2 regions of the Nosocomiicoccus massiliensis genome follow, and region 1 is predicted to be linked to the other one. Evidence: a T-box and tRNA genes for the amino acid it is inferred to sense, from the RefSeq annotation. Region 1 holds a T-box; the other holds one or more tRNA genes.
What was found. A T-box is a leader RNA that pairs with one kind of tRNA and senses whether it is charged. The one in region 1 lies ahead of CJ229_RS02380 (valine--tRNA ligase), so its partner is inferred to be a tRNA-Val.

Region 1 (15,227 bases):
TAAGTCGTTTTCTTTTAAGTACTGTTCAACTAATTCAACATGATCTTCAGAACGACCAGTTAGTCTTAAGTAGTTTAATGTTTCCTCATCGACTGGGAATAATGCGTTCGTTGCACCGTATTCTGGCGCCATGTTTGAAATCGTTGCACGGTCAGCAAGTGGTAAGTTTGATACCCCTTCACCGAAGTACTCAACGAATTTACCAACAACGCCGTGCTCACGTAACATTTGAGTGATACGTAATGCTAAGTCTGTTGCTGTTGCACCTTCTGGTAATTGGTTTTTTAATTTAACCCCAATAACTTCAGGTAATGGGAAGTAACTTGGTTGACCGAGCATTCCTGCTTCAGCTTCGATACCACCAACACCCCATCCAAGTACTCCTAAACCGTTGATCATTGTCGTATGTGAGTCTGTACCAACGAGTGAGTCAGGGAATACGACATCATCACGGTCATGTACGACGTTTGCTAAGTACTCTAAGTTTACTTGGTGAACGATACCTGTAGCTGGTGGCACTGCTTGATAGTTATCAAACGCTTCAGCTGCCCAGCGTAAAAATTCGTAACGCTCTTTATTTCTTTCAAATTCTAATTCCATGTTTTTAACGAGTGCACTATGTGTACCGTATGCATCAACTTGTACTGAGTGGTCGATGACTAAGTCCACTGGTACTTCAGGGTTAATTTTTTGAATGTCACCGTTTTTGTCATTCATCGCTTTACGTAATGACGCTAAGTCCACGACAGCTGGTACACCTGTAAAGTCTTGAAGAATTACACGTGATGGTTTAAACGGTACTTCTTTACCTTGTAAATCACCTTTGTCCCAGTTCGCAAGAGACTCGATATGTTTTTCTTGAATAGAATGTCCATCGTATTGACGTAACACAGATTCTAATAATACACGAATAGAATATGGTAGCTGTTCAACATCACTATGCCCAGCATCTGTTAAAGATCTGAGTGAGTAGTATGTCTTCTCAACCCCATTTACATTCAATGTGCGCTTTGCATTTTCTTGTAAATTGTTTGCCATAAAATTTCCCCCCAGAATATATACGTTAATTTAATTGTAACTGTTTACAGCTCATTTTGAAACATATAAACATTATTTTTCAATACGAACTACCTATATCTAAGTATAAGATTTAGTTATGGAAAAGAATAAAACAATAACAATTCGTTTATTATGAATATTATGATATACTTTTCATCGTTTTAATGTATAATATATTAAGGTTTTAATTTAGGAGTGTATTTAATGATTAAAGAATTTAAAGAATTTATGATGCGTGGGAACGTATTAGATTTAGCAGTAGCAGTTGTAATTGGTGCAGCATTTGGTAAAATCGTCGATTCTCTTGTAGCGAATATTATCATGCCACTTATTGCATTAATATTTGGTAACACAGATTTCGCATCTGCATGGGAATGGAACGGTATTACTTACGGTGTATTCATTCAATCAATTATCGACTTCTTAATCATCGGTTTTGCTGTGTTTATGTTTGTTAAAATCGTAAACAAAGCTACATTCGGTGCCTTTGAAGAAAAAGAAGAAGAACCAGAAACTGCAGAAGAAGTATTATTATTACGTGAAATCTTAGAAGAACTTAAACTTCAAGATGCTAAAGAAGAACAAAAATATTTACGCGACGAACAATAAAAATTTATCCCAAATTAGTAAATACTAATTTGGGATTTTTTTATTTGTTAGAAAAGTGTTGTTTAATATAACTGATGAAATATAAACTACCTGTACAAAGTAACACATCACCATCAAACTGATCGACAAATTTTATATAGTCATCGACTTGTTTTAAATTCGGATGATTCACTGCATTATAAATGTCTTGAACTGGTTTTTTACGATAAAAATCAAATTCAGTCACGACAAATTCATCTGCAATCGATGCGAGTTCATCGACCATATATTGAATTGGTTTTCCGTCGACACATGAAAATAGAACTGTAATCTTTCTATCCGCATAGTTTTCTTTGATAGTTTTAATTAAAACATCAACCGCTTCTTTATTATGCGCTCCGTCTATAATAATCGTCGGATCTTCTTGTAATACTTCGATTCGCCCGACCCACGTCACGTTTTCTACACCGTGGACTGTTTTATTCATATCTAAATTTACAATGTCTAAATCATGCATTTCAAGAAGTGCTGCTAGTGCTAAGCTCGCGTTTTGCATTTGATGGTATCCGAGCATTTTTAACTGTATATCGTTAAAATCATAATCGTTATATTTAAACGAAAACTCCTGTTCATTATCTAGTAAAATAATATCTCTTCCGAGCTCTATACCTTTCGCATGATTTTCTTCTAATACTTTGTAAATGACTTGTTTTGATTCAGTATCGTCAACAAAATACACAAGCGGAGTATCTTCTTTAATGACCCCAGCTTTGTCTTTCGTAATTTCAACGAGGGTCTCTCCTAATATATCTGTATGATCTTTACCGATACTCGTTAAAATAGTCATGACTGGTTTAAACACATTTGTTGAGTCATGTGTTGCTCCTATTCCCGCTTCAACTACTACGATATTTACTGGATGGACATTACCGAAATACACAAACATCATCGCCGTAATAATTTCAAATTCTGTCGCTTGTCCAAGTTCAGTTTCTTCAGCCATTCGTTCACTCACAGGACGTACGATATTGGCAACGTGTGCGAGATCTTCGTTAGAAATCGGCGTACCGTCGATTGAAATGCGTTCATTGAACACTTCAATATAAGGCGAAGTGAATGTTCCAACTGAATAATCATTTTCATTTAACGCACTTCGTATATACGATACGACAGAACCTTTACCGTTCGTACCGACGACATGTACGCCTGTAATATTGTCTTGTGGGTTATCTAGTTCATTCAGCATCCAAACCATGCGTTTAACGCCTGGTTTGATGCCGAATTTTCCTCTATTGTGTATCCATTCTAACGTCTCATCATAATTCATGTTACTTACCTCTTAACCCGTTTAGTCGAGCTTCTACATCTTCATATTGCGCTTTGTATGAAGCTTCTTTTTCACGCTCTTCATTTACGATTTTTTCCGGTGCATTTTGCACAAATTTTTCATTGCTTAATTTACCTTTAACACGTTTTAATTCACCATCTAAACGCTCGAGTTCTTTTTCTAAACGTTCGATTTCTTCGTTTATATCGATTAAACCTTCAAGTGGTAAAACGACAGTCGCACCTTTAACGACTTGAGTTTTTGCATCGTCTTGAATGTTCACTTTTTCGCTGATTTCTAACGTTTCAGGATTTGTAAATCGTGTAATATAGTGTTTGTTTTCTTCAATAAGCGCTCGACTGTTTGCATCTTTAATCTCAATTTTAATATCGATTGGCTTAGATAGTGGTGTATTCACTTCATTTCTCGTTTGACGTACTGATTTAATAATGTCTACGAGTAAACTCATCGTCTTATTACTTTCTTCGTTAGATAGTGACGCATCAACCGTCGGCCACTCACTCACGACGATAGATTGACTATTATCAATCGCTTGGTAAATTTCTTCAGTGACAAACGGCATAAACGGATGTAACATTTTTAGAATTTTATCAAGTGTGTAAAGTAATACTGAACGCGTCATTTGTTTTTCTTCTTCAGTACCTTCGTTCATTGAGATTTTAGACATTTCAATGTACCAATCACAGAAATCATCCCAAATGAAGTGGTATAAAATACGACCAACTTCACCGAATTCGTATTTTTCAAATAGACGAGTCACTTCACGAATCGTATCGTTTAAGCGCGTTAAAATCCACTCGTCCGCAACTGTTTTTGCGCCCTCTAAATTTATGTCTGCATGTTTAAAATCTGGACCGATATTCATTAACGCAAATCGTGATGCATTCCAAATTTTGTTGATAAAGTTCCACACAGATTCTACTTTTCCATCGCTATAACGTAAGTCTTGCCCTGGTGTAGAACCTGTTGATAAGAAGTATCTAAGTGCATCTGCACCGTACTTATCAATAACATCCATTGGATCTACACCGTTACCTAGAGATTTAGACATTTTACGATTTTGTTCGTCACGTACAAGTCCATGTAACAATACGTCGTTAAACGGACGCTGATCAGTTTGTTCAAGTCCTGAGAAGATCATACGCGATACCCAGAAGAATATAATGTCATATCCAGTGACGAGTACGTTTGTTGGATAATATTTTTTAAGTAAATCTGTTTCTTCTGGCCAACCTAACGTTGAAAACGGCCATAATGCACTTGAGAACCACGTATCTAATACGTCTTTATCTTGCGTCCAGTTTTCAATATCTTCTGGTGCTTCTTCACCGACGTACATTTCTCCAGTTTCGTTATGGTACCATGCTGGAATTTGGTGCCCCCACCATAACTGTCTTGAAATTACCCAGTCATGAACGTTTTCCATCCAGCGGTTAAACGTACCTTCAAAACGATTCGGTACGAAATGAACTCTATTGTCCGTCTCTTGGTTTTCGAGTGTTTCATCTCTAAGTGGTGCCATTTTAACGAACCACTGCGTCGATAAATACGGCTCGACAATTGCATTACTACGTTCTGAGTGTCCAACGCTATGCATATGTGATTCAACTTTAATCAGTTGGTCTCTTTTTTCTAATTCTTTCACAATCGTTTTACGTGCTTCAAAGCGGTCCATTCCAACGAATTCCCCACCGAGTTCGTTAATCGTACCGTCTTCATTCATAACGTTAATACGTTCTAAATTGTGACGATTACCTAAGTCAAAGTCATTCGGGTCGTGCGCTGGTGTGACTTTCATTGCACCTGTACCAAATTCTATATCGACGTAATCGTCAGTAATCACAGGAATTTCACGTTCCATCAGTGGTAAAATTACTGTTTTACCAATAATATCTTGATATCTTTCATCGTCTGGATGTACGACAACCGCAGTATCACCGAGCATCGTTTCTGGGCGTGTCGTTGCGATTTCTAAATAACCACTACCATCACTATATGGATACTTAATATGGTAAAATTTGCCTTCGATTTCTTTATGAATGACCTCAATATCACTTAACGCTGTACGTGTTTCTGGGTCCCAGTTAATGATGTATTCACCGCGGTAAATGAGTCCCTTGTTATACATATTAACGAACGTTTTACGTACTGCTTTAGAAAGCCCCTCATCTAACGTGAATCTTTCCTTTTTATAATCTAATCCAAGCCCTAATTTTTTCCATTGATCGCGGATGTGGCCTGCATATTCTTCTTTCCAGTTCCACGCGTGAGATAAAAATTCTTCACGTGTTAAATCGTGAATATCAATGCCTTCTTCTTTAAGTCGTTGTACTACACGTGCTTGCGTTGCGATACCGGCATGGTCCATACCTGGTAAGTACAACGTATCAAAACCTTGCATACGCTTTTGACGTGTAATAATGTCTTGTAGTGTCGTATCCCATGCGTGACCTAAATGTAACTTACCTGTTACGTTTGGCGGTGGGATAACGATTGTAAATGGTGGTTTATCTGACGTTACATCTGATTCAAAATAACCTGCTTCCACCCATGTTTCATATTTTCCTTTTTCAACTTCTGTTGGATTATACTTCGTTGGCATATCCATCTATATCAACCTCTTTCTTTAAATGACAAAATCCCGCCCTACTAAATAGGACGGGATTACCGTGGTACCACCTAAATTTGGCATAAATATGCCACACTTAATTATGATTAACGCTCACTAAACGTCTATCTTTACTATACATTCAAGATAAATTCTACACGTAGACTACTTCATATCACTATGACTATGCTCTCACCAACCGCATATTCTCTGAAGACATTGATGACATTACTACTTCTACTTTTCATATTTAACTACGTTAATTTTATTGTATTCACGCGTTTAAGTCAACTTTTCTGAGCACGTGGTCTCATTAAAAGATAATGAACGATCGGTACGACAATTAGGATGATAAAGAATATTCTAAACAAGTGATAACTTGAAATCATCGCAATATCTCCACCACTCTCCATCGCAACGACGATAATTTGAGCGAGACCTCCTGGAGCTGCTGATAAAAATAGACTCGTAAACTCATGAGACGTAAACATCGTATAAATGATGACAAGTAACATACTTCCGACAATTAAACCGATGTTTTGTATGACAATTGCACATATGTCACGTAGTGAAAGTTGACTAAATAACGTCGTGATCTGCATTCCGATTCGAATACCGAATAAAATTTGTGCAAATGCAATGAGCACAAAATCTAGCGTAAATGGTGCTTCCGTTATTAAATTCCATACGATTGTTGGGACCATTGGACCGAGCAAGATTGCTGCTGGGAATTTTATCCTACGTAATAAACGATACATCACATATCCTGCTATTGGTATGAATAACATATATACTGAAAACACTTCAGATAAGTTTGGCACTTCAGTAATTTTACTGACAGAAGTACTTTGAGAAAAATGTGTAATCATCGGCACTAATATGACGATAAAAACGATTCTTGAAGTCTGTGTCAATGAAACGAGCATTAGATCGGCATTTTTATTTTCTTCTGCCATTATAATCATCTGACTTAAAGCACCTGGAACACTCGCTAACACTGCGGTTTCAACCGTTGAATTCGTTAAATAGCGAAACGGGATCGATAAAAGTAAAGCGAGCAGAAGCGTTAAAATTGTAATAATAACGATATTGTACCAGTCATCTGTCATTTTAATAATCGCGGGTAATGTAAATGATGTACCAATTTGAATCCCCATTACAAATACACCGGAATTCGCAAATGGTTTTGGAAAATATATATCATTATCGATAATACGTATAAATAATAGCGTTCCGATAATTGACGCAAACAAGTATGCGAGTGGTATTGAGAAAAACTTAAATACAGCACCTATTAATACGATAAACACAAGAAGACATAATAATTTTAAAAATCTCAAACACCATCACCTCAATATAAAAATACCTCGAGAAATCTCGAGGTATTGTCTCTTATAGATGATAAATAAGTACTGGTAACAGTAAAAGAAACGCTACTACAGGCATTAACCAATATACTAATCGTTCTGAAGCAGGTTGTCTTTTATCTTTCTTTTGAATTGGCATAGTCATCCTACTCTCTTACATATTTATATATTAAATTATGCACATTTTTTCTAACGAAAGCAATACCTATTTCATAATACGTGAAAGTGCGTTTCTAAACGCCTCAATTGTAAACTTAATATCTTCCTCAGTATGTTTTGTTGAAAGGAACATTCCCTCGAATTGTGATGGAGGTAAATATACCCCTTCTTTAATCATTTCAGGATATAGTTTAGCAAATAATTTTAAGTCTGATCCATTTGCATCTTCAAAGTTTTCAACTGGACCACCTGTTAAGAAGAATCCAATCATAGAACCTGCACGGTTAATTGTAAATGGTACGTTAAACTCTTTAAAGACTTCTGTTAGTCCTTCTTCAATCATATCTCCTAAATGATTAAAGTGGTCATAACTCTCTTTATTGAGTTGTTTTAACGTGTGTAACCCTGCTGTCATCGCAAGTGGGTTCCCTGATAACGTACCTGCTTGGTAAATATCTCCAGCCGGTGCGATACGTTCGATAATTTCTTTTTTACCACCGAACGCACCGACAGGTAGTCCACCACCGATGACCTTACCTAAACAAGTAATATCTGGATCGATACCAAAGTATCCTTGTGCACAGTTATACCCGACTCTAAAACCTGTCATTACTTCATCGAAAATTAATAGTGAACCATATTCATTCGTAATGTCTCTCACATATTGTAAGAAATCATTTACTGGAGGAACAACTCCCATGTTACCTGCGACTGGTTCCATAATCACTGCTGCAATGTCGTCACCGTAATGTTCAAATGCGACTTTTAAGCTTTCTTTATCGTTATATGGAACAGTAATCGTATTTTTAGCTGTACCTTCAGGAACTCCTGGTGAATCTGGTAAACCAAGTGTCGCAACACCACTACCTGCTTTGATTAACAGTGAGTCACTATGCCCGTGGTAGCATCCTTCAAATTTTAAGATTTTATTGCGGTTTGTATAACCTCTAGCAAGTCTAAGTGCTGCAAGTGTTGCTTCAGTACCTGAAGATACAAAACGAATCATTTCAACTGACGGTACACGGTCGATGACGAGTTTTGCGAGTTCGTTTTCTACCGCTGTAGGTGCACCGAATGAAGACCCTTTTTCAGCTTGTTGTTTAATCGCTTCAACAACCTCTTCATCAGTGTGACCTAAAATTAACGGACCCCAGCTTAATACGTAGTCAATATACTCGTTACCATCAACGTCTTTCACTTTCGCACCTTTTGCGCTGTCGATAAATAACGGATCCATATTTACCGATTTAAACGCACGAACTGGAGAGTTAACTCCACCTGGCATTAAATGAACTGCTTCATCAAATAATTGTTTCGATTTTTGGTACATCGTTAAATTGCTCCTTCGTTAATTTTTTTACATAAGTCTTTTGCAAAGTACGTAATAATCATATCCGCACCTGCACGCTTAATAGATAACATTTGTTCTACGATAACTTCTTCATCTAGTAAACCTTGTTCGATCGCATTAACAGTCATCGAGTATTCACCACTGACGTTATATGCAATGATTGGTAAATTCGAATTGTTTCTAACGTCACGGATAATATCAAGATATGAGAGTGCAGGTTTTACAATCATCATATCTGCACCTTCACGTGTATCACTCTCTAACTCTCGTAGTGCTTCTAAACGGTTTGCCGGGTCCATTTGATATGTTCTTCTGTCACCAAATGATGGTGTAGATTCTGCTGCATCTCTAAATGGACCATAAAACTTAGATGCGTATTTAATACCGTAACTCATAATCGGAACATGATAAAACCCTGCATCATCTAATCCTTTACGAATCTCTGTAACAAAACCATCCATCATGTTTGATGGTGCAATAATGTCTGCACCAGCTTTTGCTTGTGAAACAGCTGTTTCAATTAAGAGAGGTAATGTTTTGTCATTATCAACGTCTTTCGTGTTTGGATCGATGACACCACAATGTCCATGATCTGTGTATTCACATAGACAAGTATCTAAAATAACAATTAAATCAGGATATAATTTTTTAGATAGTTTACATGCCTCTTGAACAATCCCATTTTCATCATATGCACCACTACCAACGTCGTCTTTATGGTTTGGCACACCGAAGAAAATAACCGATTTAATACCGAGTTCATAAACTTCTTTTAGTTCTTCTTCAAGTAAATTTAACGAGATTTGGTAAACACCTTTCATCGATGGAATTTCTTTTTTTACGTTATCACGTTCCACGACGAAAATCGGATAAATTAAATCGTCTTTACGTAATGATGTTTCTCTCACTAAATCTCTCATAAATTCTGATTTTCTTAATCTGCGATGTCTATCAAATTTCATTTTGAAACTCCTTTTCCATTTCGTTAATCATACTTTCTAATGTCGCTTCTTTTGGTATCTTCGTTTTTACACCGTAAGATAATAAAGCACTTTGAGTGACGTGCCCAATAGAAATTACTTTTAAGTCTGTTAAATCTTCTTTTTTAAATTGTGCCATAAAAGCGTGAACGCCAGACGGACTAGAAAATGTGATACCGTCAATATCACTTAGTATACGTTTTAACTCTCTTATCGTAATATCATTCGATGCGGGTGCGTATAACGGTAAATCCGTTAGTTCTGCACCTTCACTTATAAAGTAATCTCGCATAATTGAACGCTTATCTTTACTTGCAGGATAAAGTACACGCATTCCCTTTTCCACTTTAAACTCTTCTTTAAACCCTTCTTGCGTATAATCGCTCGGCTCAAAGTCAACATGGAATCCCGCTTCAACGAGTGCTTCAGACGTTGTTTTGCCAATTGATGCAATATGTTTTACATCGAGCACATTTAACTCGTCTTTAAAGAAACGGACGGTGTTTTTACTCGTAATTACGGCGTAATCATATTGTTTATTTAATATCGATTTTTCATACGGTAATTTTTTAAACGTAATAATCGGTAGATGAATTAAATCTAAAGATGTTTCGACATCTCTAAAATGACTTTGAGTAACGACGACTCTTTTATTTATTTTTGTTGATTTCATCAATAATTTCTTTTGCACCGATTTTTTCCATTTCGTCAGCAACTAAATTACCGAGTACAACCGGATCGTCTCCAGATTTTTTAACGAGAAACTTCTCATTACCATCTTCACTCATAATGAGACCAGTTAAATATAATTCACCATCTACAAATTGTGCATTTGCTCCGATTGGCACTTGGCAACTACCGTCCATTCGTTTTAAGAATGTACGCTCTGCTGTCGTTTCAGTCGCTGTTTCATCGTGGTGAATCGTCTGTAAAATTTCGTGCATTTCTTTATCGTCTTCACGAATTTCTACACCTAATGCGCCTTGCGCAACTGCTGGTATAAATTCTTCAGGATCAAAGTATTCAGTGACGACATCATCACTCCAACCCATACGTTTTAAACCAGCTGCAGCGAGGATAATCGCGTCATACTCACCGTCACGCATCTTTTGAATACGCGTGTCGATGTTTCCACGTACCCAGTTCACCGTAATGTCATCACGCATTTGTTGCAGTTGAGCTGCACGACGTAAACTTGACGTTCCGATAATTGAACCTGGTTTTAAGTCTTTAAATGACACATTTCCATTCGATAAAAATGCGTCTCGTCTATCTTCACGAACAGGTACAGCTGAAAGTTTAAATCCTTCTGGTAATTCACTCGGTACGTCTTTTAACGAGTGTACGGCCATGTCAATATCTCCAACTTTTAGTGCGTGTTCGATTTCTTTAACGAATAGACCTTTACCACCGACTTTACTTAATTGGCGGTCGACAATTCTATCTCCTCTAGTTACGATTTCTTTTACTTCAAAGTTTACTTCTGGATTCTTTTCTTTTAACGATTTAATTAATTGCATCGTTTGAGTTTTTGCAAGACCACTACGTCTCGTCCCGACTACAACTGTTTTCATGATTGGCCTACTTTCTCACATTTTGTTTTTCTTTTCTTAGTTTATCAATCGCTTGTAACGATTCATGTTGTCTTTTATGAATATCTTCAACGATAGATTCAATACCAAAAATATGTTCAAGTTCTGTTAACTGAACTGCGCCTTTACGTTCATCCGCGAGTTCTTTCGTGTACGTAATAGGGTCACGTAACATTTGGTTAATAATACTTTTCATATGTTTAGATATAATCGTCTTTTCACGTTTAGTTAAATCTGGTAACTTATTTGTGATGCTTTCAAACGTCGTTTCATGTATGTTTAATGCTTTCGTACGCATTGCTTCGATTACAGGACGTACACCTTGCATTTCAACCCAATTTAAAAATTCTTGAATTGATGTGTCTATCATCGCTTCAATTTTTTTAGCTTCTTCTTTTCTCTTTTTTAAATTATCATCGACAATTCCACTTAAATCATCGACGTTATAATGATGGACGTTATTTACATTATTAACATTTGGATCGATATCACGCGGTACAGCGATATCAATAAGTATGAGCGAACGTTCATCATCTAGGTTACGGACTCTTTTAATCATTTCTTCAGTAATGATAAAGTTCGGTGCACCTGTACTTGAGATGACGATATCTGTATCTTTCAGTGCATCTTCTAATTCATCCATCGGTCTAAATTGACCTAAATAACGTTCTGCGAGTTGTTTGCCGTTATCTCTGTTACGGTTTACAACTGTCACATCACTCACACCATTAGACGTTAAGTTTAATAACGTTTCTTCTGACATTTCTCCCGCACCGAGTACGAGAACTTTAACATCTTGAATATTTGTAAAAATCTTCTTAGCGAGTTCTACCGCTGCATATGACATAGATACAGCATTTTTAGAAATATCTGTTTCACTATGTCCGCGTTTTGCGATTGTGATAACTTCTTTGAATAATCGATTAAAAATTTTCCCTGTCGTATGTTCTTCTTGTGCGAGTATAAACGCATCTCTAATTTGACCTAAAATTTGCGTTTCACCGAGCACCATTGAATCTAACCCTGCAGCAACTCGGTATAAGTGATGAATTGCTTCATCATTCACTTTTAACTCTGTCACGTTTTTAACGGTTTCTAGTGGTATGTTGAAATACTCACTTAAAAAGTTTCTCGTGTAATAAGATCCCGTATGCACTTGATCTGTCACGACATATAATTCTGTTCGGTTACACGTTGAAAAAATTACCGCTTCTAATATGCTTTTTTGATCACGTAACGTATGAAGTGCTGGTACGATATCATGATCACTAAAATTAAGTTGTTCGCGTTCATCTACGCTTGCTTTCCTATAGTTTATACTAAGTGCAATGACATGCATTTAGATTGCCCCTTACTTACCGATTAAATATTTGTTTACTTATATAATAGTATCAAATATAGGACGTTCTTTGAGTTTTTTGGCTCAATGTTCAATAATTTGTTAGATTCTCTCCTCAATTGCATCGAGTACTTTATCTACATTGTACTTCTCAGTTGAAGAAAATGGGATAATGACGTCTTCAGGTTCTAATTCTAATTCTTTTTTGATAATTGATACGTGTTTTTGTAATTTACTTTTAGGTAATTTGTCTGATTTAGTTGCTACGACAATTGTTGGTATATCGAGTTGCTTTAAAAAGTCATACATTAAAACGTCATCGTTTGTCGGCGGATGACGTAAATCGATAATTTGAACACACGCATGCAACATCTCTCTATGAATAAAATAATTCTCTATCATCGATGCCCATTTTTCACGTTCTTTTTTAGATTGCTTTGCGTAACCATAGCCTGGAACATCGACAAATACGAATTGATTATCCGCATTATAAAAGTTTAACGTCACCGTTTTACCTGGTTTACTTGAAATTCTCGCGATATTTTTACGTCCACATATCGCATTGATAAAACTCGATTTACCGACGTTTGAACGCCCTGCCATCGCTATTTCTGGTAAATTTGTTTCAGGATATTGCTCTTTTGCTACTGCCGATATTAAAAATTCAATTTTGTTTGGATTTAATTCCATTTACTCCACCTCTAAAAAAAGGCCGTCTTATAAAAGACAGCCTAATAAATTATGCACTCTGTTCATTTAAGTGAATTTCGTTACCCTCAGCATCATATACTAAAGGATCTGTTTCATTCACAATCGTATCTTTCGTAATTTTAACTTTAGAAATATTATCATTTGACGGTACGTCAAACATAATATCTACCATACGCTCTTCGATAATTGAACGTAATCCTCGTGCACCTGTTTTTCTTTCAATCGCAAGTTTCGCGACCGCAACGAGTGCATCATCATCAAATTCTAACTCAACATCGTCAAGTTCAAGCATACGTTTATATTGTTTCACTAAAGCATTTTTTGGTTCTGTTAAAATTGAAGTCAGTGCGTCTGTATCGAGCTCTTCTAAATTCGCTATAATCGGCACACGACCAATAAACTCAGGAATTAACCCGTAGCTTTGTAGGTCGTCCGGACGAACTAATGCCATTAACTCTTCATTCGTATCGACATTTTCTTCGCCGCTACCAAATCCAATTACTTTCGCACCAATACGGCGTTTAATAATCTCTTCAATACCATCAAAAGCTCCACCGAGGATGAACAGAATATCTTTCGTATCGATTTGAATCGATTCTTGGTTTGGATGTTTACGGCCACCTTGTGGTGGTACACTCGCAACTGTTCCTTCTAAAATTTTAAGTAATGCTTGTTGTACCCCTTCACCGGAAACATCGCGTGTTATTGACGTATTTTCACTTTTACGAGCAATCTTATCGATTTCATCGACGTAAATAATTCCTTTTTCAGCACGCTCAATATCATAATCCGCTGCTTGAATTAAACGGAGCAAAATATTTTCAACGTCATCTCCAACGTAACCCGCTTCAGTTAAACTTGTCGCATCTGCAATCGCAAACGGCACTTCTAATGTGCGTGCAAGTGTTTGTGCGAGTAATGTTTTACCTGAACCTGTTGGTCCAATTAAAGCGATGTTACTTTTAGAAATTTCTACATCGTCATCACTTTCATGGTTAATACGTTTATAGTGGTTATACACCGCAACACTAAGTGCACGCTTTGCTTTTTCTTGTCCGATGACATACTCATCAAGCGCTGCCTGAATTTCACCTGGTTTTGGAATCTCAGTTAAAAATTCTTGTGGTGCGTCTTTTAATTCTTCTTCAATTATTTCGTGGCATAATTCAATACACTCATTACAAATGTAAACGCCACTTCCTGCGATCAGTTTTTGAACTTGATCTTGGTTTTTACCACAGAAACTACATGTTAGATCTTGATCATCTTCGTTAAATTTAAACATGTATACACCGACCTTTCGCTCTTACGTATATTACTATACTATACCGACTCTTTCAAATAAATTGTATTGATAAAAAAACTCTATACACATCCATGTATAGAGCTTTTCTTGATTTTATTGTTTTCTGTTATCTACTAAGAACTCAATTGCTTTTTGGTTTTTAATATCATTTTCAATGACAGATAAATCACCGAGTACTTTTTTGATATCGTCTTTTGCCATTTGGAATTGGTCTGCTAACTTTTGTAATTCGTTATCGACATCTTCTTCAGTCGCTTCAATGTTTTCAGCTTGTGCAATTGCTTGTAAAGTTAAACCAGTACGTACACGTTTAAACGCGTCGTCTTTCATTTGCTCGAGTAAGTCTTCTTTCGTTTGACCAGAGATTTGCTCGAACAACTCTAAGTTTAACCCTTGTTGAGCAAGACGTTGTTCGTATTCTTGAAGCATTCTTTGTTGTTCACTTTCAACCATTGCTTCAGGAATTTCCATTTTCGCATTTTCAGCTGCTTGAACAACGAGAGATTCTCTTAATTCATAATCTCTTTCTTGTTCTTTAAAGTTCTTTAAGTCTTCTTCGATTTGTTTTTTAACTTCGTCAGCTGTTTCAACGCCTTCAAAGCCTTCTAATTCTTCTTTAACAAATTCGTCAGTGAGTTCTTTTGCTTCTTTTTCTTTTACTTCGTTTAATTTTACTTTAAACGTTGCGTCTTTACCTTGAAGTTCTTCTGCTTGATACTCTTCTGGGAAAGTAACTTCTACGTCTTTTTCTTCTCCAGCTTTAAGACCGATTAACTGATCTTCAAATCCAGGAATGAATGTACCACTACCGATTTCAAG
Region 2 (15,227 bases), 230 kb from region 1:
TCAAACGTCTAACGATGATTCTAAATTTGGATTGACATTTCAAGAAGCTTTACAGTTTTTGGAAGAACTTAATCATTTAAGTCATTTAGATTTTAAAGGGTTTCATTGTCATATCGGATCACAAATTTTTGACTCTAAATCTTATTTTACTGAAGCAAAACGTATGATTGAATTTTATAGCGACGTTCAAAAAGAGTTCAATTTAAAACTCGATGAATTAAACTTAGGTGGCGGATTTGGTGTTTACTACACTAAAGGTGATCAGCCGCTTCAACTCGAAAATTTTTTAAATGAATATATAGACGTACTCGAAAATTATATCCGTGAATATGATATTGATGTTGAAACGATTTCTATTGAACCTGGTCGATCATTAATTAATGATTTTGGAACTACCTTATATAACGTCTCTCATATTAAGCCGTCAAGTCACATTGACTTTTTACTGATCGATGGTGGTATGAACGACAACTTACGTCCTTCTTTATACGAAGCAAAATACACTGCGGCAATCGCTAATAATATGACTGCTAATAAAATAACTAATTACCGAATTGCCGGTAAGTTATGTGAAAGTGGCGACGTCTTAATAGAAAATATTAAGTTACCAAAAGCTAACATTAAAGATACGTTAGCAGTACCATCAACTGGTGCGTATACAGAGTCGATGGCGTCAAACTACAACAAAATCCCGCGAGGCGCGGTCGTATTTGTTAAAGATGGTGACACGCATCTTGCGGTAAAAAGAGAAACTTACGAAGATTTAATAAGAAATGAGGTCTTTTAAAATGGAACGACTCGTCATGAAATTTGGAGGCTCGTCTTTAAAAGATTTAGAAAAGATTAAAAGTGCGAGTGACATCATACTAGAAAAAAGTAAAACAGAAGAAGTCGTTGTCGTCGTTTCAGCAATGGGAGACTCGACGAATGAGTTATTAGATATGGCACATGCATTGTCCACGACACCTTCTAAACGTGAACTCGATATGCTCGTTTCAACTGGAGAAAACAAAAGTGCTGCACTCCTCGCGATTCACTTAAATGAAGCCGGGCATAAAGCTGTCGCGTTAACTGGATTTCAAGCTGGATTTCAAAGCGACGGTGTTCACGGTAAAAATAAAATTACTGACGTTAATATCGAACGTATAGAAAATCATTTAAGACAAAATGAAATCGTCGTCGTGACTGGATTCCAAGGAATAAATCCTCTAGGAGATATTACAACGTTTGGTCGCGGAGGATCAGATACGTCAGCTGTTGCCCTCGCTGTAAAATTAAATGCGAAATGTGCAATTTATACGGATGTTTCCGGCATTTACTCTATTGACCCGAGAATTTATAGTGACGCAAAAAAGTTAAACGTCGTCACATACGAGGAACTCATGGAAATGGCGCATCTCGGCACAAAAGTCATTGAACCAAGAAGTGTTGAACTTGCGTATAAATTTAATGTCCCGATGGAAATTTTATTAAACGACGGTAAAACAAAAGGCACAAAAGTACTGGAGGCTTATGATATGGAAGATACAAAACTAACAAGTGTCTCAAAATTAGATGACGTTGTACTCGTTATTATTCACGATACAAAAGACGTCAATATTTCAAATATCTTTTTAGAACTCGCTAAAGAAAACGTCAACGTAGATATTATTAGTCATACACGGTTAAACGATAGAAAAGAAGTGACGTTTACGAGTGAAAAATCATCGATAGAAGATACGAAACGAGTGCTTACAGAGCTTAACCTAGATTATGAAATTAAAGATAACCTATCCAAAGTCTCAATCGTCGGTACTGCGATGCGTAGTCAAGTCGGTATCGCTGCACAAGTGTTTGAATTGTTCGTTAAAGAAGATATTTTCTTCTATGAAATTTCAACGTCAGAAATTAGTATTTCATATGTCGTCGATAGCAAAATCGCAGATGACGTCGTAATAAAACTCGGAAAGCATTTTGAACTTTAGGAGGAATAGTTATGAATATTGCAGTCGTTGGTGCAAGTGGCACAGTTGGACGAACAATTTTACAAGTGTTAGAAGAAAGAAATTTTAATGTCGATGAACTTTATCTATTTAGTTCTAAAAAATCCGCAGGAGAAACAATTACTTTTAATGGTAAAGATTATACGTTAGAAGAACTAGAAGAATCAGTATTTGATAGAGACATCGACGTACTATTCTTTGCTGCAGGTGGCGCGGTTTCAGAGAAATTTATCCCCCTTGCAAAAGAAAAAGGTATTGTTGCGATTGATAATAGTAGCGTGTACCGAATGGATGAAAACGTGCCGTTAATCGTCCCCGAAGTGAATAGAGATGATTTAAATGATGAAACACTCATTGCAAATCCGAACTGCTCAACAATTCAATCAGTCGTTGCGTTAAAGCCGCTTCAAAAATTTGGTATTAAACGCATCACATATACGACGTATCAAGCCGTATCAGGATCTGGTGTCGGTGGTATTGAGGACTTAAAAAACGGTACGACGAATACGTATCCGTATAACATTCAACAAAGTGTTTTACCACACATTGATGTATTTTTAGATAACGGCTATACAAAAGAAGAAATGAAAATGATTGAAGAAACGAAGAAAATTTTAAATGATGATCAGTTAAAAGTAACCGCAACAACGGTGCGTGTCCCTATTGAAAATGGTCACGCAGTCAATATCGACATCGAATTTGAACAAGATTTTGATATTAAAGATATTTATAAAGCACTAGAAGAAGCTGAAGGTGTTGTTATTAAAGACGATATTGAAAATTTAGTCTACCCGATTACTGAAGACGCAAATGGTACAGATGACGTATATGTCGGTAGAATCCGTAGAGACTATAGTACAGATAACGGTATTCATATGTTCGTCACTGCGGACAATATCCGTAAAGGTGCAGCGACAAATTCTGTTCAAATTGCAGAAATTTTAAATTAAGGAGAGATTAGTATGTTATTTAAAGGTTCAGGTGTAGCGATTGTTACACCATTTACAAATTCAGGTGACATTGATTTTGAAGCACTCGGTGAACTTATTGAATTTCAAATTAAAGAAGGAATCGATGCAATTATTTCAATCGGTACTACTGGTGAAGCAGCAACATTGTCTATTGATGAAAAACTTGAAATCATTAATTTTACAATCGACAAAGTAAATCGCCGTGTGCCGATTATTGTTGGAACAGGAAACAATAACACCAAAGACGCAGTCTCATTTAGTAAAGAAGTGTCAGAATTAGACATAGACGGCCTTCTCGTCGTCTCCCCTTTCTATAATAAAGGGACAGACACTGGTTTAATTGAACACTTTACTGAGATCGCAAACGTCAGCAAGGTCCCTGTAATGCTCTACTCAGTTCCAGGACGTACGGGTCATAATATTCCACTAAACGTTGTTGTTGAATTATCTAAACATAAAAATATTTGTGGTATTAAAGATGCATCCGGTGATTTATCGTATACGATGAATATTAGAAATAATACACCTGATGAATTTCAGATTATTTCAGGAAATGATGATCTAACTGTACCGATGCTAGCTGTCGGTGCTGAAGGAGTAATCTCAGTCGTTGCAAATGTCTTCCCGAAAGAAACGAGTGAGATGGTCCATAGTTTCTTAAACGGTGACTCTAAAAAATCAAAAGAGTTACAGTTAAAATTATTACCATTTATTGAAGCTGCGTTTTCTGAAGTCAGTCCAGTACCTATTAAATATGCGACTCACTTACTCGGGTTTGGTACACCAGAGTTAAGATTACCTCTGACAGTCGCTGAAGAAAACGTACAACAAAGCATCCGTCAAACACTAAAGAATTTAAATAGATTATAAGGGTGAAGTCTATGAATATACTAATTGCTGGAATTACCGGTCAAATGGGACAAGTATTAGTTAAAACAATTGAAGATTCAAATCATACAGTTGCTGCTGGTATCGGTCATAGTAATGAAGATCATATATACGATAATTTTAACGATGTGAAGGAAAATATCGATGTAATTATTGATTTTTCATCGCCTGATTTACTCTCTCCTCTACTTGATTATGCAACAACTAAAGAGATTCCAGTCGTTATTGCAACGACTGGAATTGACAGTATTGAAGAGATCAATAAAGCATCGAAAAAAATTCCTATCGTTTATGCTGGTAACTATAGTCTCGGTATTAACATATTAGAAAAACTTGCTGAAACAGTGTCACGAGCTTTACAAAATTTTGATATTGAAATTACTGAAACGCACCATAATAAAAAGAAAGATGCACCAAGTGGTACAGCTCACATGTTATTTGATGCGGTAAATAATGGTAGAGATGATACTTTATCGGCAAACTACGGTAGAGAGGGTATGGCAAAAAGAGAAAGTAATGAAGTCGGTATCCACGCCCTAAGAGGTGGTACAGTTGTCGGAACACATACTGTTAGTTTCTTCGGTGAAGATGAAGTATTAGAACTGACACATACCGCATATTCTAAACGAATATTTGCTGAGGGTAGTTTAAAAGCTGCAGAGTTTATCGTAACAAAAACTCAAGGATTATATGATGTAAACGACATTTTAGAGGTGAATTATAATGAGTAAAATTAATGTTGGTATCGTTGGATACGGGAATTTAGGTCAAGGTGTAGAGACGAGTCTTTCTTATAATGACGACTTTAATTTAGTCGGAGTGTTTACGCGTCGTGATCCAAAGTCTTTAAATACGAAAGCGTATCATGTTGACGATATATTAGACTTTAAAGAAAATATCGATGTTCTTATATTATGTGGTGGATCTAAAAATGACATCCCAGAAACGAGAGAATTTTACAGTACTCACTTCTCTACAGTCGATTGCTATGATAATCACCAAGATTTACTCAACCATTATAATATTTTAGATAAAATCACAAAGGACAATGAAAACGTATCGATTATTGGTACAGGTTGGGACCCTGGAGTGTTCTCTGTACAAAAACTATATAGCGAATCCTTTTTACCAAATGGTGAGTCATATACATTTTATGGTCCGGGTCTATCTCAAGGACATAGCGATGCAGTAAGACAAGTCAACGGTGTAAAATACGGTGCACAGTATACACTTCCAAATGATCACCTCGTCAAAGAAATCGAAGACGGTAAAGATGTCAATTATACAAAAGAATCTGCACATATTCGTGACGTATATATCGTGAGTGATAATTCTAGAAATGATGAAGATATTAAAAATGATATTATTAACATGCCAGACTACTTTAAAGGCTATGAAACAAACGTCTACTTCATCTCTGAAGATGAATTTAAAGAAAATCATCAAAACTTAAATCATGGTGGATATGTATTAAGACGTGGGTTTACGAACAACAATCAAGCAACCTATAAAATAGAATTAAACTTAGACAGTAACCCAGAATTTACAGCATCTGTCGCAGTTGCCTCTGCACGTGCGGCATATAGATTTTTAAAAGATAAAAACTTCGGTGCAAAATCATTATTCGACGTTCCACCAAGCTACTTATCGAGACTCACAACTGAAGAGATGATTCAGTCATTACTATAAGTCCTACATTATGTAGGGCTTTTTCTATACAAAAAAACACCACACATTGCTGTGTGGTGTAAACATCAATCAATAATTACTTATTCAATTATTTTTCTTCGTTTTCTTTACGTCTTCAAGTAGATACTAGTTGTATACTCCCGGCCGGGATCGAACCGGCACTCCTAAGAATCGGATTTTGAGTCCGACGCGTCTGCCTATTCCGCCACGGGAGCTTAATTTAAATAAAAAAAATAAGACTTAATATAGTCTTACCAAAAATATGGAGCGGAGAGCTGGATTTAAACCAACGACTTACTTCAGGAAGAAGTATGTTATAAACAACTTAACTATCTCCGCATATATAAAATTGAAAAAAGGCGCCTACCGGATTTGAACCGGTGGTAGAGGATTTGCAGTCCTCGGCCTTACCACTTGGCTAAGGCGCCAAACTACTGGGCTGAAAGGATTCGAACCTTTGCATGACGGAGCCAAAATCCGTTGCCTTACCGCTTGGCTACAGCCCAATATGGGGCGACTGATGGGATTCGAACCCACGCATGCCGGAGCCACAATCCAGTGCGTTAACCACTTCGCCACAATCGCCGTCGTACAGGGGTAGTAGGAATCGAACCCACATCAAAGGTTTTGGAGACCTCTATATTACCATTATACGATACCCCTATAAATGGAAGGGGGCAGATTCGAACTGCCGAACCCGAAGGAGCGGATTTACAGTCCGCCGCGTTTAGCCACTTCGCTACCCTTCCAAAATATGCCGGCCAGAGGACTTGAACCCCCAACCTACTGATTACAAGTCAGTTGCTCTACCAGTTGAGCTAGGCCGGCAAAATGGTGGTTCTGGACGGAATCGAACCGCCGACACTCTGATCTTCAGTCAGATGCTCTACCAACTGAGCTACAGAACCAAGTATTAAATTAAATGGCGGTCCCGACGGGAATCGAACCCGCGATCTCCTGCGTGACAGGCAGGCATGTTAACCGCTACACCACGGGACCATTAATTGATATAAAAAAATTGCGGGAAGTGGATTTGAACCACTGACCTCCGGGTTATGAGCCCGACGAGCTACCAACTGCTCCATCCCGCGATAATAAAAAGAAAACGGAGGAAGAGGGATTCGAACCCCCGCGAGCTGTTACGCCCCTGTCGGTTTTCAAGACCGATCCCTTCAGCCAGGCTTGGGTATTCCTCCATTATAATATTAAATTAAAATTCGATGGACCTTGCAGGACTCGAACCTGCGACCAAACGGTTATGAGCCGTTTGCTCTAACCAACTGAGCTAAAGGTCCACTTTAAGTGGCGGTGGAGGGGATCGAACCCCCGACCTTTCGGGTATGAACCGAACGCTCTAGCCAGCTGAGCTACACCGCCTGGTATACTCATCAAACTTATATATAAAACTAATGGTGGAGAGTAGCGGGATCGAACCGCTGACCTCCTGCGTGCAAAGCAGGCGCTCTCCCAGCTGAGCTAACCCCCCATTATATCGGGAATATAGGATTCGAACCTACGACTCCTTGGTCCCAAACCAAGTGCTCTACCAAGCTGAGCTAATTCCCGTCACTTTTATATACGCGCCCAAGAGGAGTCGAACCCCTAACCTTCTGATCCGTAGTCAGACGCTCTATCCAATTGAGCTATGGGCGCTTAAAAATGGTGCCGAGGACCGGAATCGAACCGGTACGGTAATCACTTACCGCAGGATTTTAAGTCCTGTGCGTCTGCCTGTTCCGCCACCCCGGCGCAACCATTTAATGGAGCGGAAGACGGGATTCGAACCCGCGACCCCCACCTTGGCAAGGTGGTGTTCTACCACTGAACTACTTCCGCGATATTTAATTTTTTATGGTGCGGGTAAAGGGAGTCGAACCCCCACGCCCGAAGGCGCTAGATCCTAAGTCTAGTGCGTCTGCCAATTCCGCCATACCCGCTTAAAGAGTGAGCCGTACAGGAATCGAACCTGTGACCCTCTGATTAAAAGTCAGATGCTCTACCGACTGAGCTAACGGCTCTAGATGGTGCCGGCCAGAGGACTTGAACCCCCAACCTACTGATTACAAGTCAGTTGCTCTACCAATTGAGCTAGGCCGGCATAAATGGTGGAGAATGGCGGGCTCGAACCACCGACCCCCTGCTTGTAAGGCAGGTGCTCTCCCAGCTGAGCTAATTCTCCGCACGTATTATTATTACATATTTCTTGTATGTATGCAATACTTTTTTTAAAATAAATGTTTGCCTAGCGACGTCCTACTCTAGCACGGGTCAACCGAACTACCATCGGCGCTGGAGAGCTTAACTTCTGTGTTCGGCATGGGAACAGGTGTGGCCTCTCCGCCATCGTCACTAGACATACACTCAAAACCAAATAGAAGCAATTCGTAGTTACACGCTTGAATCATATTGAATAAGTCATCGATGAATTAGTATTTGTCCGCTGAGTATGTCACCATACTTACACGCCAAACCTATCAACCAGATCGTCTCTCTGGCATCTATAGGGAAATCTCATCTTGAGGGGGGCTTCATACTTAGATGCTTTCAGTATTTATCCCGTCCATACGTAGCTACCCAGCTATGCCGTTGGCACGACAACTGGTACACCAGTGGTATGTCCATCCCGGTCCTCTCGTACTAAGGACAGCGCCTCTCAAATTTCCTACGCCCACGACGGATAGGGACCGAACTGTCTCACGACGTTCTGAACCCAGCTCGCGTACCGCTTTAATGGGCGAACAGCCCAACCCTTGGAACCGACTACAGCTCCAGGATGCGATGAGCCGACATCGAGGTGCCAAACCTCCCCGTCGATGTGAACTCTTGGGGGAGATAAGCCTGTTATCCCCGGGGTAGCTTTTATCCGTTGAGCGATGGCCCTTCCATGCGGAACCACCGGATCACTAAGTCCGTCTTTCGACCCTGCTCGACTTGTTGGTCTCACAGTCAAGCTCCCTTATACCTTTACACTCTTTGAATGATTTCCAACCATTCTGAGGGAACCTTTGAGCGCCTCCGTTACATTTTAGGAGGCGACCGCCCCAGTCAAACTGTCCACCTGACACTGTCTCCGTACCGGATCACGGTACCGGGTTAGAACCGCAAGTACACCAGGGTGGTATCCCACCAGCGTCTCCACATACACTGACGTGCATGCTTCTTAAACTCCCACCTATCCTGTACAGGTGTACTCGAGATTCAATATCAAGCTACAGTAAAGCTCCACGGGGTCTTTCCGTCCTGTCGCGGGTATCCAGCATCTTCACTGGAACTATGATTTCACCGAGCCTCTCGTTGAGACAGTGCCCAAATCGTTACGCCTTTCGTGCGGGTCAGAACTTACCTGACAAGGAATTTCGCTACCTTAGGACCGTTATAGTTACGGCCGCCGTTTACTGGGGCTTCGATTTGTACCTTCGCTTACGCTAAGCACGCCTCTTAACCTTCCAGCACCGGGCAGGCGTCAGCCCCTATACGTCACCTTTCGGTTTGGCAGAGACCTATGTTTTTGATAAACAGTCGCTTGGGCCTATTCACTGCGGCTCATTTTCATGAGCACCCCTTCTCCCGAAGTTACGGGGTCATTTTGCCGAGTTCCTTAACGAGAGTTCGCTCGCTCACCTTAGAATTCTCTTCCCAACTACCTGTGTCGGTTTGCGGTACGGGCAGTATAACACTCGCTAGCGGGTTTTCTTGGCAGTGTGAATATCGATCTTCGGGCTTCGCCCTCCGCATCATGACTTACCTTACACTCATACCGGATTTGCCTGGTATGACAGCTTGTCACTTGCACGCACTCTTCCAGTCGTGCGATTCGATTCTCCTCCTGCGTCACCACTTCACTCATTCATGTTACACCGGTACAGGAATTTCTACCTGTTGTCCATCGCCTACGCTGTTTGCCTCGGCTTAGGTCCCGACTTACCCAGAGCGGACGAGCCTTCCTCTGGAAACCTTAGTCGTTCGGTGGACGGGATTCTCACCCGTCTTGCGCTACTCACACCGGCATTCTCACTTCTATACGCTCCACTTTCCCTCTCGGTTTGGCTTCGCTGCATATAGAACGCTCTCCTACCATCCTTGCGGATCCACAGTTTCGGTAATATGTTTAGCCCCGGTACATTTTCGGCGCAGCGTCACTCGACTAGTGAGCTATTACGCACTCTTTAAATGATGGCTGCTTCTAAGCCAACATCCTAGTTGTCTGTGCAACGCCACATCCTTTTCCACTTAACATATATTTGGGGACCTTAACTGGTGGTCTGGGCTGTTTCCCTTTCGACAATGGACCTTATCACCCACTGTCTGACTCCCATACATCTCATCTATGGCATTCGGAGTTTGTCTGAACTCGGTAACCCGGGATGGGCCCCTTATCCAAACAGTGCTCTACCTCCACGATGATAATATGAGGCTATACCTAAATATATTTCGGAGAGAACCAGCTATCTCCAGGTTCGATTGGAATTTCACCCCTACCCACAACTCATCCGGTCATTTTTTAACATAAGTCGGTTCGGTCCTCCATCCAGTGTTACCTGGACTTCAACCTGGTCATGGGTAGATCACCTGGTTTCGGGTCTACACACACATACTACTCGCCCATTTCAGACTCGCTTTCGCTTCGGCTCCACATTCGCTGCTTAACCTTGCATGTATGCGTAACTCGCCGGTTCATTATACAAAAGGCACGCCATCACCCTTATAGGGCTCTGACTACTTGTAGGCACACGGTTTCAGGTTCTATTTCACTCCCCTCCCGGGGTGCTTTTCACCTTTCCCTCACGGTACTGGTTCACTATCGGTCACCAAGGAGTATTTAGCCTTAGGAGATGGTCCTCCCAGATTCCGACGGAATTCCTCGTGTTCCGCCGTACTCAGGATACTTCTAGCGTCCGCTCGCTTGTCGTGTACGGGACTGTTACCCTCTATGGTCATTCTTTCCATAATCTTCCACTAAACTTGCTTCTCGCATCTCGAAGTCCTACAACCCCAGTTTAAACTGGTTTGGGCTCTTCCCACTTCGCTCGCCGCTACTACGGGAATCGTGTTTACTTTCTCTTCCTCTGGGTACTAAGATGTTTCAGTTCCCCAGGTCTACCTCTACCATCACTACTTAATTCGTAATGGAGTGACATTAAAAATGCCGGGTTCCCCCATTCGGAAATCTTCGGATCACAGCTTACTTACAGCTCCCCAAAGCATATCGGTGTTTGTTCCGTCCTTCTTCGGCTCTTGGTGCCAAGGCATCCACCGTGCGCCCTTCACTACTTAATCGTAATGAATTTGTGAGAGAGTATCTCTACTCTATCGCGCGTGTATTTTTGAACTTTTTCGTTCTCGGTTTCTACGCTTGAAATCATATATTAATATATAATCTGTTGCTTCTATTTGGTTTTCAATGTACGTGTTTTATATAAATGGTGGAGAGTAGCGGGATCGAACCGCTGACCTCCTGCGTGCAAAGCAGGCGCTCTCCCAGCTGAGCTAACCCCCCACATATATAAAGTGGGCCTAGGTAGATTCGAACTACCGACCTCACGCTTATCAGGCGTGCGCTCTAACCAACTGAGCTATAGGCCCATATTTTATTGAATGTATTCTATATTAATGAATAGAGATACATTTTGTCAAGAGCAATATAACAATCACTCAAAACTGAATACAATATGTCAACTTTCCGTTCCATTTCCTTAGAAAGGAGGTGATCCAGCCGCACCTTCCGATACGGCTACCTTGTTACGACTTCACCCCAATCATCAGTCCCACCTTCGACGGCTCCCTCCTAATGGTTAGGCCACCGGCTTCAGGTGTTACCAACTTTCGTGGTGTGACGGGCGGTGTGTACAAGACCCGGGAACGTATTCACCGTGGCATTCTGATCCACGATTACTAGCGATTCCAGCTTCATGGAGTCGAGTTGCAGACTCCAATCCGAACTGAGAACAGTTTTATGGGATTCGCTTGACCTCACGGTTTCGCTGCCCTTTGTTCCTGCCCATTGTAGCACGTGTGTAGCCCAAATCATAAGGGGCATGATGATTTGACGTCATCCCCACCTTCCTCCGGTTTGTCACCGGCAGTCACTCTAAAGTGCCCAACTGAATGATGGCAACTAAAGTTAAGGGTTGCGCTCGTTGCGGGACTTAACCCAACATCTCACGACACGAGCTGACGACAACCATGCACCACCTGTCTCTCTGTCCCAAAGGGAAAATCATGTCTCCATGACGGTCAGAGGATGTCAAGATTTGGTAAGGTTCTTCGCGTTGCTTCGAATTAAACCACATGCTCCACCGCTTGTGCGGGTCCCCGTCAATTCCTTTGAGTTTCAGCCTTGCGGCCGTACTCCCCAGGCGGAGTGCTTAATGCGTTTGCTGCAGCACTAAGGGGCGGAAACCCCCTAACACTTAGCACTCATCGTTTACGGCGTGGACTACCAGGGTATCTAATCCTGTTTGATCCCCACGCTTTCGCACATCAGCGTCAGTTACAGACCAGAGAGCCGCCTTCGCCACTGGTGTTCCTCCATATCTCTGCGCATTTCACCGCTACACATGGAATTCCACTCTCCTCTTCTGCACTCAAGCGATACAGTTTCCAATGACCTTCCCCGGTTGAGCCGGGGGCTTTCACATCAGACTTATTTCGCCGCCTACGCGCGCTTTACGCCCAATAATTCCGGATAACGCTTGCCACCTACGTATTACCGCGGCTGCTGGCACGTAGTTAGCCGTGGCTTTCTGGTTAAGTACCGTCACACAGTAAGCAGTGACTCTTACTGTCGTTCTTCCTTAACAACAGTGCTTTACGATCCGAAGACCTTCTTCGCACACGCGGCGTTGCTCCGTCAGGCTTTCGCCCATTGCGGAAGATTCCCTACTGCTGCCTCCCGTAGGAGTCTGGACCGTGTCTCAGTTCCAGTGTGGCCGATCACCCTCTCAGGTCGGCTACGCATCGTCGCCTTGGTAAGCCGTTACCTCACCAACTAGCTAATGCGCCGCAGGCCCATCCTTAAGTGATAGATAAATCCACCTTTTAACTCCTAAACTTATGTTTAAAAGTGTTATCCGGTATTAGCTACGGTTTCCCGTAGTTATCCCAGTCTTAAGGGCAGGTTGCCCACGTGTTACTCACCCGTCCGCCGCTCGACTCTTAAAGTGAACCCGAAGGTTCGGTATAAGAAGTCGCGCTCGACTTGCATGTATTAGGCACGCCGCCAGCGTTCATCCTGAGCCAGGATCAAACTCTCCATAATAGTTAGAGTTTTCTAGCTCTTTTAAATTGCGTTTTATACTAGTCGCTCTAGTTCTTGTTACCTTTAATAGTAACTTCTTTTTATCGGAATTAACGTTGACATATTGTCATTCAGTTTTCAATGTTCATTGTTTTTGCGTCGCTGTGAAGCGAACACTTCTTAACTATATCAAGTAGTTTTTATCTTGTCAACAGTTTTTAAAAATTATTTTTAAAACTTTTTGATTTGATGATATGTTACTTGATTTTTGTCGCCGTTACTGAAGCGACTACTCTATAATAACACCTTGGAAAATATAGTCAAGAGTTTTTATAAGTTTTTTTAAAAATTAATTCGTCTCAAGAAAGACTTTCTCTATAATACAATATAAAATGATTTTTGTATATAATAAGTTTTGAGGTGAAAATATGAGACTTCCAGGTAATAAGATATTACGTATACGTGGATGGGCACTCGCATTAATTTTTATCGGTATGATTATTATGTATGCGGGAATGTTCTTTAGATCGACGCCGTGGTTAATGCTGATCTTTTTAATACTCGGTGTAATACCGATTCTTTTAAGTTTTGTTATTTACTTTTACGTCGGCATGATTAGTGCACGTGCAGTGAGAGTACAATGTCCAAACTGCGGTAAACATACAAAAATTTTAGGCACAGTCGATTATTGTCAACATTGTAAAGAACCACTAACTTTAGATAAAGATTTAGAGGGCGAAGAATTTAACATCGACTACAACGTAAAACATCGACGCGAAAAACTTAAATCACAATTAAAAAAAGAAGATTAGAAGTTAAACCTTCTAATCTTCTTTTTTGTTACATGTTCGGCATCGACCATATAGTTCTAGTCTATGCCCGTCGACTTCCATACCTGTTAAAAGACTTGCGAGTTCTTCCACTTCTTCAAGTGCTGGATATTGAAAGTCCATAATCTTACCACAGTCTTTACAAATGACGTGATAATGTGGTGAAGTTTTAAAATCAAATCGGCTTGATGCATCACCATATGTTAACTCTGTTACTAAACCGACTTCCTTAAATAGTTTTAAGTTATTGTAAACTGTCGCAACACTCATATTTTTATGGTTATGTGACAATGCTTTAAAAATTTCATCTGCAGTCGGGTGAGTTTCTGTTTCAATTAAATACTCTAGCACTGCTTTACGTTGTGGAGTAATTCTAACTCCTGTCTCTTTTAACTTTTCAATCGACTCATTAAACATTGTATCGCAATCGATAATTGTCATAGGGTTTAACCTACTTTCGTTACATCTATATAATTACAGTTTACAAATAACCCATTCACAATGTCAAATATGTTAGTATCCTTTCTCATAGGAAACGAGATTAAATAGTTCTTCATCGTTTAAATAATTCTCTAGGTTATCTAAAAACATATCGAGTGCACGTTCAGTATATCGGTTTGTCCGTGCGCTTCCGTGAGGTGTAATTGTGACGTTATCATATTCATAAATGAACGCATCTTTGTCTAAAGGTTCGTCATTGAATACGTCGAGTATTAAATGTGATATGAGTTTTTTATCTAACACGTGTTTTAATGTCTCGTCTTCGATAAGATCACCGCGCCCAATATTTACGAATACCGCTTCATCGTTCATATGTTTAAAGAAATCTATATCTACAGATCCTCTCGTCTTTTTCGTACTCGGTAAAATGCTGACAACAAAATCCGCTTCACTCAGTCTATTCTTTACATTATCAATGCTTTCAGTTTCGTCGAAATACTCGACATCTCTACCACTCGTATTAAATCCGATTACTTTTACATGGAACGCTTTTAACAGTCGCGCGAGCTCTTTACCAATTTCACCTGTTCCAAGTATAATCGCTGTTTTACCGTAGAGTTCTCCGCCTGTTAATTTATAATCCCACTTTTTGTTCTTTTGATTATCATACGCCTCATATAACTTCTTATAATGGGCTAATAGTAATCCAATCGTATATTCCGCCATCGGTATTTTATGAATACCACTCACATTTGTAATGATTTTATTTTTATATAATGATTCTGGAATATTATCGACACCAGCACTCATGACGTTTATCCATTTAACTGATTGTAAGAGTTCAACCATATCTTCTTTTAAATTCCCGCCGTACGTATTAAAAACGTCAACGTCTTTAAGTAAGTCTTCAGTTAAGTCTTCTTTATTAGAAACGTATTTAAATTCAACGCCTTTTTCTTCTAGTTGTTTTAATTTACTTTCATCTAGTTCTGCATTTGATAAAATTTTTACCATATTATCCCTCTTTTAAGAATTCTAGTAGTTGTTCGACGTGTTTTTTAGGACTCACTTTGTCAAAACGTTTTACGATTTCATTATTTTCATTCACGATAAATGTCGTACGGACAATACCTCGAACCTTTTTACCGAAAACTGTTTTGTCTCCGATAACTCCCGCTGCACTCGCAAG

Region 2: it has a tRNA-Val gene. The T-box ahead of CJ229_RS02380 (valine--tRNA ligase) is inferred to sense a tRNA for this amino acid. The anticodon was not compared.

The regions. Positions count from the first base shown of each region.
Region 1 is NZ_CP136964.1:461,891-477,117, forward strand. Features, by position in the region: gene acnA (aconitate hydratase AcnA) at 1-1,038, opposite strand, end outside; gene mscL (large conductance mechanosensitive channel protein MscL) at 1,264-1,668, shown strand; gene CJ229_RS02375 (bifunctional folylpolyglutamate synthase/dihydrofolate synthase) at 1,709-2,974, opposite strand; gene CJ229_RS02380 (valine--tRNA ligase) at 2,976-5,603, opposite strand; T-box leader at 5,647-5,857, opposite strand; gene CJ229_RS02385 (AbrB family transcriptional regulator) at 5,891-6,943, opposite strand; gene hemL (glutamate-1-semialdehyde 2,1-aminomutase) at 7,176-8,459, opposite strand; gene hemB (porphobilinogen synthase) at 8,462-9,442, opposite strand; gene CJ229_RS02400 (uroporphyrinogen-III synthase) at 9,432-10,133, opposite strand; gene hemC (hydroxymethylbilane synthase) at 10,111-11,034, opposite strand; gene hemA (glutamyl-tRNA reductase) at 11,042-12,391, opposite strand; gene yihA (ribosome biogenesis GTP-binding protein YihA/YsxC) at 12,494-13,081, opposite strand; gene clpX (ATP-dependent Clp protease ATP-binding subunit ClpX) at 13,131-14,387, opposite strand; gene tig (trigger factor) at 14,502-15,227, opposite strand, start outside.
Region 2 is NZ_CP136964.1:688,965-704,191, forward strand. Features, by position in the region: gene lysA (diaminopimelate decarboxylase) at 1-787, shown strand, start outside; gene CJ229_RS03565 (aspartate kinase) at 789-1,964, shown strand; gene CJ229_RS03570 (aspartate-semialdehyde dehydrogenase) at 1,976-2,932, shown strand; gene dapA (4-hydroxy-tetrahydrodipicolinate synthase) at 2,945-3,823, shown strand; gene dapB (4-hydroxy-tetrahydrodipicolinate reductase) at 3,835-4,572, shown strand; gene CJ229_RS03585 (diaminopimelate dehydrogenase) at 4,565-5,530, shown strand; tRNA gene CJ229_RS03590 (tRNA-Leu) at 5,666-5,745, opposite strand; tRNA gene CJ229_RS03595 (tRNA-Gly) at 5,794-5,869, opposite strand; tRNA gene CJ229_RS03600 (tRNA-Cys) at 5,888-5,958, opposite strand; tRNA gene CJ229_RS03605 (tRNA-Gln) at 5,965-6,036, opposite strand; tRNA gene CJ229_RS03610 (tRNA-His) at 6,040-6,115, opposite strand; tRNA gene CJ229_RS03615 (tRNA-Trp) at 6,123-6,193, opposite strand; tRNA gene CJ229_RS03620 (tRNA-Tyr) at 6,199-6,279, opposite strand; tRNA gene CJ229_RS03625 (tRNA-Thr) at 6,286-6,358, opposite strand; tRNA gene CJ229_RS03630 (tRNA-Phe) at 6,363-6,438, opposite strand; tRNA gene CJ229_RS03635 (tRNA-Asp) at 6,454-6,529, opposite strand; tRNA gene CJ229_RS03640 (tRNA-Met) at 6,549-6,621, opposite strand; tRNA gene CJ229_RS03645 (tRNA-Ser) at 6,637-6,726, opposite strand; tRNA gene CJ229_RS03650 (tRNA-Ile) at 6,752-6,825, opposite strand; tRNA gene CJ229_RS03655 (tRNA-Met) at 6,834-6,907, opposite strand; tRNA gene CJ229_RS03660 (tRNA-Ala) at 6,941-7,016, opposite strand; tRNA gene CJ229_RS03665 (tRNA-Pro) at 7,023-7,096, opposite strand; tRNA gene CJ229_RS03670 (tRNA-Arg) at 7,110-7,183, opposite strand; tRNA gene CJ229_RS03675 (tRNA-Leu) at 7,191-7,279, opposite strand; tRNA gene CJ229_RS03680 (tRNA-Gly) at 7,292-7,366, opposite strand; tRNA gene CJ229_RS03685 (tRNA-Leu) at 7,383-7,467, opposite strand; tRNA gene CJ229_RS03690 (tRNA-Lys) at 7,476-7,548, opposite strand; tRNA gene CJ229_RS03695 (tRNA-Thr) at 7,553-7,628, opposite strand; tRNA gene CJ229_RS03700 (tRNA-Val) at 7,634-7,709, opposite strand; rRNA gene rrf (5S ribosomal RNA) at 7,771-7,884, opposite strand; rRNA gene CJ229_RS03710 (23S ribosomal RNA) at 7,937-10,807, opposite strand; tRNA gene CJ229_RS03715 (tRNA-Ala) at 10,952-11,027, opposite strand; tRNA gene CJ229_RS03720 (tRNA-Ile) at 11,040-11,113, opposite strand; rRNA gene CJ229_RS03725 (16S ribosomal RNA) at 11,228-12,788, opposite strand; gene CJ229_RS03730 (DUF2614 family zinc ribbon-containing protein) at 13,196-13,579, shown strand; gene perR (peroxide-responsive transcriptional repressor PerR) at 13,592-14,038, opposite strand; gene CJ229_RS03740 (NAD(P)-dependent oxidoreductase) at 14,111-15,052, opposite strand; gene bcp (thioredoxin-dependent thiol peroxidase) at 15,054-15,227, opposite strand, start outside.